Regions from separate parts of the Pseudomonas sp. MBLB4136 genome, predicted to be linked through region 1. Evidence: predicted binding sites of a transcription regulator. Region 1 holds the regulator's gene; each other region holds the start of a gene.
What was found. The regulator FliA, encoded in region 1, starts transcription of late flagellar genes. The targets are predictions, from matches to a motif close to CTAAAGTTTNNNNNNNNNNNGCCGNTAA.
Positions count from the first base shown of each region.

Region 2: a site for FliA is predicted at 1,934-1,961, ahead of motA (flagellar motor stator protein MotA). Genes of this name have one in related genera too.
Region 3: a site for FliA is predicted at 1,670-1,697, ahead of ACSX1D_RS14865 (flagellar protein MotY). Genes of this name have one in related genera too.

Region 1 is NZ_CP196713.1:3,067,801-3,071,910, forward strand. It holds gene ACSX1D_RS13780 (chemotaxis protein CheA) at 1-432, opposite strand, end outside; gene ACSX1D_RS13785 (protein phosphatase CheZ) at 443-1,231, opposite strand; gene ACSX1D_RS13790 (chemotaxis response regulator CheY) at 1,251-1,625, opposite strand; gene fliA (RNA polymerase sigma factor FliA) at 1,760-2,506, opposite strand; gene fleN (flagellar synthesis regulator FleN) at 2,503-3,342, opposite strand; gene flhF (flagellar biosynthesis protein FlhF) at 3,448-4,110, opposite strand, start outside.
Region 2 is NZ_CP196713.1:430,800-434,909, reverse strand. It holds gene motB (flagellar motor protein MotB) at 9-1,019, opposite strand; gene motA (flagellar motor stator protein MotA) at 1,026-1,877, opposite strand; gene ACSX1D_RS01950 (HDOD domain-containing protein) at 1,995-3,521, shown strand; gene ACSX1D_RS01945 (rhodanese-like domain-containing protein) at 3,566-4,110, shown strand, end outside.
Region 3 is NZ_CP196713.1:3,281,985-3,286,094, reverse strand. It holds gene rnt (ribonuclease T) at 1-522, opposite strand, end outside; gene pyrC (dihydroorotase) at 519-1,565, opposite strand; gene ACSX1D_RS14865 (flagellar protein MotY) at 1,755-2,669, shown strand; gene ACSX1D_RS14860 (argininosuccinate synthase) at 2,800-4,017, shown strand.

The sequences.
Region 1 (4,110 bases):
GGCCTCCGGGGCGGCAGCCGGCTGGCTCGCCTCGTCGGCACTGGCGGGTTCGGCCAGGCGCGCCAACGCGGCCAGCAACGCCTCGCTGGCCGGCGTCGGCTCGGTCCGCTCGCGCACCTGGGCGAACATGCCATTGACCGCGTCGAGCGCCTCCAGCACCACATCCATCAACTCGGCGTCGACCCGTCGCTCACCCTTGCGCAGGATGTCGAAGACGTTCTCCGCGATATGGCAGCACTCCACCAGCTCATTGAGCTGGAGGAAGCCGGCGCCACCCTTGACGGTATGAAAGCCGCGAAAAATCGCGTTGAGCAGGCTCATATCGTCCGGGCGGCTCTCTAGCTCGACCAACTGTTCAGACAGTTGCTCGAGAATTTCGCCGGCCTCTACCAGGAAATCCTGGAGGATCTCTTCATCGGCGCCGAAGCTCATAAACGTGCTCCTAAAAACCTAAGCTGGAAAGCAGATCGTCGACGTCGTCCTGACATGCGGCGACGTCTTCACGCTTTTCGGCATTAATCTGCGGACCTTCACCATGGGAAGGCTCTTTTTGTTTGGCCAGCTCGGCGCGCAGCGCCTGATGGTCATGCTGGATACCGGCGAACTGGTCGACCTGACTGGCCATCAGCACCAGCTTGAGCAGGTTGCTTTCCACCTCGGTGACCAACTGGGTGACCCGCTTGATCACCTGGCCGGTCAGATCCTGGAAGTCCTGGGCGAGCAGAATGTCGTTGAGGTGCCCCGACAGCTTGGCACTGTCGCGCTCGCTGCGAGCCAGGAACAGCTCGATGCGCTTGGCCAGCTCGCGAAAGCCCTCGGCGCCCATTTCCCGACGCATGAAGCGCCCCCACTCGGCACTCAGGCCCTGGGCCTCGCTGCCGAGGTCGTTGACCAGTGGTGCACTCTGCTCGACCAGGTCCATGGTCCGGTTGGCGGCCTTCTCGGTCATCGTCACCACGTAGTTCAAGCGTTCGGTGGCATCGGTGATCTGCGAGACTTCCTGCGCATGGGGCACGCGCGGGTCAAGCTGGAAATTGACGATGGCGTTGTGCAGCTCGCGCGTCAGTTTGCCGACTTCGTGGTACAGACCACGGTCGCGGGCTTTGTTGAGTTCATTGATCAGCTGCACCGCATCGCCGAAGTTGCCTTGATCCAGGCTATCGACCAACTGGCGAGCATTTAACTTCAGGGTCGACTCGAGGTCGTCCTGCTGGGAATCATCGTGTTCCATAGCGCCCTCGCGGCAGACATCAGCCGTTGACCCGCTCGAAGATCTTTTCGATCTTCTCTTTCAGCACCTGGGCTGTGAACGGTTTGACTACATAACCATTCACTCCGGCCTGAGCGGCCTCGATGATCTGGTCGCGCTTGGCTTCCGCGGTAACCATCAGCACGGGCAAGTGCTTGAGCCGCTCATCTGCCCGAACCGCGCGCAACAGGTCGATACCGGTCATGCCAGGCATGTTCCAGTCGGTCACCAGGAAATCGAAACTGCCGCTGTGCAGCATCGGCAGCGCGGTGGTGCCGTCGTCGGCCTCTGCGGTATTGGTGAACCCCAAGTCACGCAGGAGGTTCTTGATGATCCGTCGCATCGTTGAGAAATCATCAACGATGAGGATTTTCATGTTCTTGTCCAAGTCGACCTCCGTACAGTCCTAAACGTAACCAGCCGCTGGCTACGCCCTTAATCGTGAAACCGGCCTGGCAGAGCGTTGTGCAACCACTGCACCGGCAATTTCCATCAGCGCCCTGCCCAGGGCTATCGCGCGCGCCACTCACCCAGTCGCGCACGCAGGCGTGACGCGCACTGGCTGTGTATCTGGCTGACTCGCGACTCGCTGACCCCCAGCACCTCGCCAATCTCCTTGAGATTCAGCTCCTCATCGTAATACAGCGCCAGCACCAGCCTCTCGCGTTCCGGCAGGTTGGCGATGGCATCGGCCAGGGCCGCCTGGAAGCGCTCGTCTTCCAGATCACGCGAAGGTTCATGATGGGTGGCATTGGCGTCTTCGCTCAGTGCGCCATGCTCGCCGTCCTGCAACAGGTCGTCGAAGCTGAACAGGCGACTGCCCAAAGTGTCGCCAAGAATGCCGTAGTAATCTTCGAGACTCAATTGGAGTTCGGCCGCAACCTCGTGATCTTTAGCGTCACGTCCGGTTCTGGCCTCAATTACCCGAATTGCGTCGCTGACCATGCGACTGTTGCGGTGCACCGAGCGTGGCGCCCAATCGCCCTTGCGCACCTCGTCGAGCATGGAGCCGCGAATGCGAATGCCGGCGAACGTCTCGAAACTGGCGCCCTTGCTGCCGTCATATTTCTTCGCCGCCTCGAGCAGGCCGATCATGCCGGCCTGGATCAGGTCATCCACCTGCACGCTGGCCGGCAGACGCGCCAGCAAGTGGTAGGCGATACGCTTGACCAAGGGCGCATGGCGCTCGATCAACTGATGCTGGGAATCTTGCCCTTGCGCCTTGTTATACATACGAAGTCCGGAGGCTGCTGTCATACCGCTGAGTCCGCGACCGGCTGATGCACCAGTCGTTCGACGAAGAATTCCAGATGACCGCGTGGGTTGGCCGGCAGCGGCCAGGCATCGACCTTCTGCGCGATCGCCTTGAATGCCAACGCGCACTTGGAGCGCGGAAACGCCTCATAGACCGCCCGCTGCTTCTGCACGGCCTTGCGTACCGACTCGTCGTAGGGCACCGCGCCGACATACTGCAGCGCGACGTCGAGGAAACGGTCGGTGACCTTGGTCAGTTTGGCGAACAGGTTGCGACCTTCCTGCGGGCTGTGGGCCATGTTGGCCAGCACGCGGAAGCGGTTCATGCCGTAGTCGCGATTGAGCAGCTTGATCAGGGCATAGGCGTCGGTGATCGAGGTCGGCTCATCGCAGACCACCACCAGCACTTCCTGGGCCGCGCGCACGAAGCTGACGACCGAGTCGCCGATGCCCGCCGCGGTATCGACGATCAGCACGTCCAGGTTTTCGCTGATATCGCTGAAGGCCTGGATCAGCCCGGCGTGCTGCATGGGCGAGAGCTGCACCATGCTCTGGGTGCCGGAGGCGGCCGGAACGATGCGGATGCCGCCCGGCCCCTGCAGCACCACGTCGCGCAGGTCGCACTCGCCGCTGATCACATCGGCCAGGGTGCGCTTGGCCGTCAGGCCCAGCAGCACGTCGATGTTGGCCAGCCCCAGGTCGGCGTCCATCAACATGACCCGGCGGCCGATATCGGCCAGGGCCAGGGCCAGGTTCACCGACACATTGGTCTTGCCGACGCCACCCTTGCCGCCGGTCACCGCAATCACCTGTACGGGATGCATACCCATGTTCTCTATACACCTTGTCTAAGGTCGACTGGATCCGCTTGCCTAAGCGTACCCCGCCAATCCGACACCAGGCCAACCCGCACCTCGTGCCACTGAGTCATTGCTGCCGCGCGGCTAACCGGCGCGGCGTGCCGGCTGCTGATAGAGGCCGGCGAACATCTCGGCCATCGCGTCTTCACTCGGATCTTCCGCGGACTGCAGGCCCACGGCCCGGCTCACCAGCTGGTGGTTGCGCGGCACCTGCAGGTCATCGGGAATGCGCGGGCCATCGGCCACATAGGCTACTGGCAGGCGTTGGCCAATTGCCAGACCCATGACCTCGCCGAGGCTGGTGGCCTCGTCGAGCTTGGTCAGGATGCAGCCGCTCAGGCCACAGCGCTTGTAGCTGTGATAGGCGGCTTTGAGTACCTGGCTCTGGCTGGTAGCCGCCATGACCAGGTAGTTGCGCGCCTTGATGCCGCGACTGGCCAGGGCTTCCAGCTGCATGCGCAGCGCCGGGTCGTTGGCCGGCAGGCCGGCGGTATCGATCAGCACCACGCGCTTGCGCGCCAGGGGCGCCAGGGCCTGGGTCAGGGACTGCCCGGGATCGACCAGGGTCACCGGCACGCCGAGGATGCGGCCGAGGGTCTTGACCTGCTCCTGGGCGCCGATGCGGTAGCTGTCCATGCTGACCAGGGCGATGTTCTGGGCGCCGTGCTTGAGCACGTAGCGCGCCGCCAGCTTGGCCAGGGTGGTGGTCTTGCCCATGCCGGCCGGGCCGACCAGGGCGATCACCCC
Region 2 (4,110 bases), 2.2 Mb from region 1:
GGTGCCACTCACTGACCAGGCTGGTCGAGCCGCAGCACCCCGTCTTCGAAGATATTCAAGCGCTTGTGCAGTTCCTCCGCCGAGGCCGGCGGCAATGACTCGGCCGCTGACGACGTGGCCGAGGCACTATCGCTCGCCGGCGCCGGCTCGCCGCCCTGCGGCGAGCCTTCGATGGCCCGCTGCGCCTTCTTGGTCAGAACGGTGATGTCGATGCGCCGGTTCACCGGGCTCAGCGGGTTCTTTCGATCGAACAGGGCCGACGAGGCATAGCCGACCACTCGGGCCAGCTGCTCCTCCTCGTAGCCGCCGGCCACCAGCACGCGCCGGGCGGCATTGGCGCGATCGACAGACAGCTCCCAGTTGCCGAAGTCGCCGGTCCCGGCGAAGGGTTTGGCATCGGTGTGGCCACTGATGCTGATCTTGTTCGGCACCGCCTTGATGGTGTCGACCATGGCCAGCAGGATGTCTTCGAAATAGGGCTGCAGGCGCGCACTGCCGAGATCGAACATCGGCCGGTTCTCGGCATCGACGATCTGGATGCGCAGGCCGTCCTGGGTGATCTCGAACAGGATCTGGTCCTTGAAGCGCTGCAGCTGCGGGTTCTCCTCGACCTTGTTCTGCAGCTCCTGCAGCAGCAGCTCCAGACGCTCGCGCTCCAGCTCTTCGGCCATCGCCTCGGCCTGCTCCGGGTCGACCTGGGCAGCCTCGTCATCGACACGCTCGCTGTCGGCCGGCTCCTGGAGCTCCGGGTTCAGGGTGCGATCCGGTGACGGCGTGGGCGAACCACCGAGATCGATCACATAGGGGCTGGCGCTCTCGCTGAAACCGATCGGGTCCTTGAAATAGCCAGAGATCAGCTTCTTCTGCTCCGGCGAGGCCGAGGACATCAGCCACATCACCAGGAAGAACGCCATCATCGCCGTGGCGAAGTCGGCGAAGGCGATCTTCCAGGCGCCGCCATGATGGCCGCCGGCGGTCTTCTTGACCCGTTTGACGATGATCGGCTGATTATTTTCCATGGCTCATCAGTTTCCGCGCATCGCCTGTTCCAGCTCGGAGAAGCTCGGCCGGTGCGCCGGGAACAGCGTCTTGCGTGCGAACTCGACGGCCAGCGTCGGCGGCATGCCGGACGCCGAGGCCACCAGCGCGGCCTTGATCGATTCGTAGACGTTGAGCTCCTCCTTGGCGTCGTGCTCCAGGGCATTCGACAGCGGACCGAAGAAGCCATAGGAGGCGAGGATGCCGAGGAAGGTGCCGACCAGGGCCGTGCCGACCTTCTCGCCGATCTGCGCGTTATCGGCTTCGGCGAGAATCGACATGGTGATCACGATCCCCAGCACCGCCGCCACGATCCCCATCGCCGGCATGCCGTCGGCGACCTTGGCCACGGCATGGGCGGGATGTTCGAGCTCCTCCTTAAGGCTGACCAACTCCATGTCGAACAGGCCCTCCAGCTCATGGGGCGCCATGTTGCCGGACGACATGATGCGCAGGTAATCGCAGATGTAGGCGGTCATCCGCTCATCCTTGAGGATCGCCGGATACTTGCTGAAGATCGGGCTGGCGGCCGGCTCCTCGAGATCGGCCTCGATGGCCATCATGCCCTCGCGCCGGCTCTTGTTGAGGATCTCGTAGAGCAGCTTCAGCACCTCCAGATAGAAGGTATGGGTGAAGCGCGAGCTGAACATCTTCAACGACTTCTTGAAGACGTGCATGAAGGTGCTGCCCGGGTTGGCCTGGAGAAACGCCCCCAGGGCCGCACCGCCGATGATCATCACCTCGAAGGGGTGCACCAGGGCCATGAATTGGCCGCCGGAAAGAGTAAAGCCGCCGATTACGCTGGCGAACACGACGATGATGCCGATGATTTTTGCCATATTAGAGAAAACTTGCAGGAACCAGGAGTTGGGGTTTGTTGAATCAACCCTTCTATTTATCGGAAGGAATGCGCGAGACTATAGCCTGTTTAGTTCAAAAGCCAGTTTGGCTCCCCCATGCCGACACCCCTACCCCGCAGCCTCGACGCCTGGCTCAAACAGCTGGACAAACAACCTCTACCAGTGCCTGCCGACAGCCAGCAGCGGGTATGTCGCGCCCTGACGGACAGTCGGCGCTCGCTGCGCGACATCGCCGAGCTGATGCAAGGCAGCCCGGCGCTGTCACTGCGCGTACTGCGCGAAGCCAATCGCCAGAGCGGCGGTCTCGGCGAGCGGGCGGAAAGCCTGGAAAGCGCCATCGGTCGCCTCGGCCTACAGCGCACCGAGGAACTGGTGCAGCGCCAGCCGACCCTGCCAGCCGAGGAGATCCCCCCGGCGCTGCGGCAGATCCAGCTGATCAGCCAGCACGCCAGCCAGCAGGCCAACGGCCTGTTCGCCGGGCGCCTGGCCCGGCTCTGGCAGGAAATCCACTGGGGCAGCCTGTTGTTTCTCGCGCCGCTCTGGCCCCTACTAGCCGCGCGGCCGGAGCTGCTCGAAGCCTGGGAGCAGCGGGTTCTGGTCAAGGGCGAGCCAGCCAGCCGGGTCGAGCAGGAACTGCTCGGCGTGCCCCTGCTCGAACTCTGCCTGGCCCTGGCCGAGCGCTGGCGCCTGCCGGAGTGGATCGTGCAGGGCTATCGCCTGCTGACCCTGGACCGCCGCCTGCTGATCAAGGCGCTGCATATCGCCCGCGATAACGAGCACCCGCTGCACCAGCAGCAGATGCTCGATGCAGCCCCCCAGCTGCGCCGCTGGCTGACCCAGCCGGCCAACACCATAGTGCTGGCCAACGGCCTGGCGCTGTCGGCCCACCAGGCCTGGAGCAGTCCGCACAGCCTGCGCTGGCAGCGCCTGAGTGGACTCTACCTGCAACTTCCGCTGGTCGAGGTGCAGCAGCAGATTCACCAGCAGGCCGCCCAGAGTGCGCGCCTGCATGCCGCCAGGGGCCTCTGGCACCCGGCCGAGGCGCTGCTGTGGCCTCCCACTGCTTGCCACCTGCGCAGCGCCGTGCCAGAGGCGCCCGCACCGGCACCGGCGAAAGCCACGGCAGTCGATGAATGGCGACGCCTGTGTACGCAACTGCTCGCCCAGCCCAGCGCCTTCAACAACCTCGAGCAGCTCGCCAGCAGCGCCAACCAGGCCCTGCAGGCCTGCGGCCTGCCGCGTGTACTGCTGCTGCTGGCCGACCGCAGCCACAGCCGCCTGCGCGCGCTGCAGCACGCCGGCCTGGATCAGCCGGGGAGTGGCCTGGCGCTCGACCCCCAGCACAGCCAGGTGCTGCGCCGCCTGCTGAAGGAGCCCGGGCAGTTGCGCCTGACCCCCAGCAATATCGCCCAGTTCTCCGCCCTGCTACCCGGCGCGCTCAAGGCGCTGTTTCCCAGCGAGCACCTGATGCTCCGTTCGCTGGCCTGCAACGGCCGAGTCGCCCTGCTGCTGGTCGTCGACCGCAACGGCGGCGCCTTCAGCGACACCCATCTGCAGGCCTTCGGCAAGACGGCGCAATGCATCGAGCGTGCCCTGAGCAGCTTTGCCAGACGCGCGCCCTAGGCTTTCCGCTACAATTCGCCCCTTCTCCGACTAAGAGGTCCAGCATGACTGCCTTCGCCGAGTTGCCGTTGGTTATCCAGCCGGCCGATCTGGCCAGCCGCCTGAGCGCCCCCGAGCTGATCCTGGTCGACCTGACCAGTGCAGGGCGCTATGCCGCCGGACACATTCCCGGCGCCCGCTTCGTCGAGCCGAAACGCACCCAGCTGGGCCTGCCGCCGGCACCCGGCCTGCTGCCGGAACAGGCACAACTGCAACAGCTGTTCGGCGAGCTGGGGCACAACCCGGACGCCGTATACGTGGTGTACGACGACGAGGGTGGCGGCTGGGCCGGACGCTTCATCTGGTTGCTGGATGTGATCGGCCATGGCCGCTACCACTACCTCGACGGCGGCCTGGTGGCCTGGCTGGCCGAGGAGCGCCCGCTCAGCGACGATCAGCCAGCCCCGCAGTCCGGGGCAGCGTCGCTGAGTTTCAGCACGGCGCCCAGCGCCACACGCGAGTACCTGCAGAGCCGCCTGGGGGCCAGCGACCTGGCGATCTGGGACGCCCGCTCCCCGGCCGAGTACCGCGGTGAGAAGGCCCTGGCGGC
Region 3 (4,110 bases), 210 kb from region 1:
GGTCTGGCCGTAGGCGAGGCCGGCCAGGGTGGCGGTGTCGAAGCTGGAGAAAGGGTGGAAGGGGTTGCGCTTGATGCCGGTGCGGTTGACCGCGGCATTGAGAAAGCCGAGGTCGAAGCTGCTGTTGTGCCCGACCAGGATCGCCCGCTTGCAGCCGTTGGCCTTCAGTGACTTGCGCAGGCCGCGGAAGATTTCGTTCAGCGCGTGTTCCTCTGTGACGGCCATGCGCAGCGGGTGGTCCAGCTTGATCCCGGTGAATTCCAGAGCCGCCTGTTCGATGTTGGCGCCTTCGAACGGTTCGATGCGGAAGAAATGGGTGTGATCGGGGTAGAGAAAACCCTGTTCATCCATGCCGACCGTGGTGGCGGCGATCTCCAGCAGGGCGTCGGTGGCGCAGTTGAAACCACCGGTCTCGACATCCACCACCACCGGCAGGTAGCCGCGAAAGCGCGCCGCCATGGGGTGGCGCGAGGCGGATGGGGTGCTGCTGTCGAGTTCGTCTTCGTACAGGTCTTCGCTCACGCCTGCTCCTCCAGTACACGCCAGCGCAGGGGCTCGCCGGCGCGCAGGGGGATGACGCTCTGCTCGCCAAACGGCAGGCTGGCTGGGACCTGCCAGTCCTGACGCACCAGGGTGATGGTCTCGCTGTTGCGCGGCAGGTCGTAGAAGTCCGGGCCGTGCTCGCTGGCGAAGCCCTGCAGCTTGTCCAGGGCGTTGCGCTGCTCGAAGGCTTCGGCATACAACTCGATGGCTGCATAGGCGGTGTAGCAGCCGGCGCAGCCGCAGGCGGACTCCTTGGCATGCTTGGCGTGCGGCGCCGAGTCGGTGCCGAGGAAGAACTTGCGGCTGCCGCCGGTGGCCGCGTCGAGCAGGGCTTCCTGATGCACATTGCGCTTGAGGATCGGCAGGCAATAGAAGTGCGGGCGGATGCCGCCGACCAGCATGTGGTTACGGTTGTACAGCAGGTGATGGGCGGTGATGGTGGCGCCGACATTGGCCGAGGCGGCGTTGACGAACTGCACCGCGTCGCGGGTGGTGATGTGCTCGAAGACTACCTTGAGGCCGGGAAAGCGCTCGACCACGCGGGTGAGGTGTTCGTCGATGAAGGCCTTCTCGCGGTCGAACACGTCGATCTCGCTGCGCGTCACCTCGCCATGCACCAGCAGCGGCAGGCCAATCTCGGCCATGGCTTCCAGGGCCGGGAAGATCTTGTCGATGCTGGTCACGCCCGAGTCGGAGTTGGTGGTGGCGCCGGCCGGGTAGAGCTTGGCGCCATGCACGAAGCCACTGGCCTTGGCTTGGCGCACGTCCTCGGGGCTGGTGTTGTCGGTGAGGTAGAGCGTCATCAGCGGTTCGAAGCCACTGCCGGCCGGACGCGCATCGAGGATGCGCTGACGATAGCCTTCGGCCTCGGCGGCGTTGCGCACCGGCGGCACCAGGTTCGGCATGATGATGGCGCGGGCGAAGGTGCGGGCGACATCGGCCACGGTATGCGGCAGCACGGCGCCATCGCGCAGGTGGATGTGCCAGTCGTCGGGGCGCAGCAGAGTGAGGCGGTCGGTCATTTGGGGGGCTTCCGGGCGGGCAAAACGTGGCTGGAATGCTACCGGAAAAGCCCCCGCAGAGCACGCCGGGCAGATGGTTGGGGGCGGGCTGTGGCCAATCGCGGCTTAAGTTTTGCCCCACGCCACCGATACCCAGAGGGAACGCCGTTATTCCCCGTGGAGCCCACCGTGCGCCAGTCTTATACAAGCCTGTTCAGTTTGCTCGGCACGCTCGTCGGCCTGACATTGGCACAGGCGGCCGCCGCCATCAGCTTTCAGACCCGCCTGGAAAAGGTCGAATGGAAGGTCGAGGGTGACCAGTTCGAGTGTCGCCTGTCGCAGCCGATCACCGATTTCGGCAGCGGCGAGTTCGTGCGCCGCGCCGGTGAGCAGGCGACCTTCCGCTTGCAGGTGCGCGAGCGCTGGCTCGGCGCCGGCTCGGCCACCCTGCTGGCGGCGGCGGCGCCCTGGCAGCCGGGGCGCGGCGATATCCACCTGGGTTCGGTCAGCGTCGCCGCCGGCGAGGTCCCCTTCAACAGCTCGCAGGAGCAGGCCGGGCACCTGCTCACCGGCTTGCTCGAGGGGCGCAGCCCGCTGGTGCGCCACCGTACCGTGCAGGGCGGCGAGCGCCTGGAGGTTCGCCTGCTGCCGGCCAGGTTCCGCCAGGCCTACACCGAGTACCTGGGCTGCACCGCCAAGCTGCTGCCGGTCAACTTCGACCAGGTGCGCCTGAGCCAGGTCGGGTTTCCCGGCGGCGGCGTGGACCTGGAGCCCCTGGCCCAGGCCAAGCTGGACATCATCATGACCTTTCTCAAGGCCGATCCGAGCGTCAACCGCATCCAGCTCGACGGTCATGCCGACAACAGCGGCAACCGCCTGAGCAATCGCGATCTGTCGCGCCGCCGCGCCCTGGCGGTAATGGAGTACCTCAAGGCCAGTGGCGTGCCGGCCGAACAGATCACCATGCGTTTCCATGGCGAGCGCTACCCCCTGGTGCCGAACACCAGCGAGGCCAACCGGGCGAAGAACCGCCGGGTCAGCATCCGCCTGGACCGGGTGCCGGAGGCGCCGGCCGAGGATGCCGTGCGCGACGCAACTGCACCCGCGCCAGCCAGCGCGTCCTGAGCTATCGAGGCCGCGTCGCGCGCCTGAAAGAAACCGTCGCTTCATCGTCACAAGCTGTCGCGCCCCTGTAAATTGGCCGCCAGGGTCAGTAGAATCACGGGTTTTCGTACAACCCCGTGGAGTTGATGGCATGGCCGACGTAAACAAGGTAGTCCTGGCGTATTCCGGTGGCCTGGACACTTCGGTGATCCTCAAGTGGCTGCAAGACACCTATAACTGCGAAGTGGTGACCTTCACCGCGGACCTCGGCCAGGGGGAAGAAGTCGAGCCGGCGCGCGCCAAGGCCCAGGCCATGGGCGTCAAGGAAATCTACATCGACGACCTGCGCGAAGAGTTCGTCCGTGACTTCGTCTACCCGATGTTCCGCGCCAACACCGTCTATGAAGGCGAGTACCTGCTGGGTACCTCCATCGCCCGCCCGTTGATCGCCAAGCGCCTGATCGAAATCGCCAACGAGACCGGCGCCGACGCCATCTCCCATGGCGCCACCGGCAAGGGCAACGACCAGGTGCGTTTCGAACTGGGTGCCTACGCGCTCAAGCCTGGCGTCAAGGTGATCGCCCCCTGGCGCGAGTGGGACCTGATGTCCCGCGAGAAGCTGATGGACTATGCCGCGAAGCACGAGATCCCGATCGAGCGCCACGGCAAGAAGAAGTCGCCGTACTCCATGGACGCCAACCTGCTGCACATCTCCTACGAGGGCGGCGTGCTGGAAGACACCTGGACCGAGCACGAAGAAGACATGTGGCGTTGGACCAAGTCGCCGGAAGCGGCGCCGGATACGCCGACCTACATCGAGCTGACCTACCGCGCCGGTGACATCGTCGCCATCGACGGCAAGGACATGACTCCCGCCACCGTACTGGCCGAGCTCAACCGCATCGGCGGCGAGAACGGCATCGGCCGTCTGGACATCGTCGAGAATCGCTTCGTCGGCATGAAGTCGCGCGGCTGCTACGAGACCCCCGGCGGCACCATCATGCTCAAGGCCCACCGCGCCATCGAGTCGATCACCCTCGACCGCGAAGTGGCGCACCTGAAAGACGAGCTGATGCCCAAGTACGCCAGCCTGATCTACAACGGCTTCTGGTGGAGCCCGGAGCGCGTCATGCTGCAGCAGATGATCGACGCCTCCCAGGCCAACGTGAACGGCGTGGTGCGCCTGAAGCTGTACAAGGGCAATGTCGTGGTGGTGGGCCGCAAGTCCGACGATTCGCTGTTCGACGCCACCATCGCCACCTTCGAGGACGATGCCGGCGCCTACAACCAGCAGGACGCGGCGGGCTTCATCAAGCTCAACGCACTGCGCATGCGCATCGCCGCCAACAAAGGGCGTACCCTGCTGTAAGGCAGGTGTGCCGAGGCCGTTGCCCGGCCTGACGTCAAGCAACCCCGGCCCATGCCGGGGTTGTGCTTTCTACGCCGCCACAAGCGGCACGCA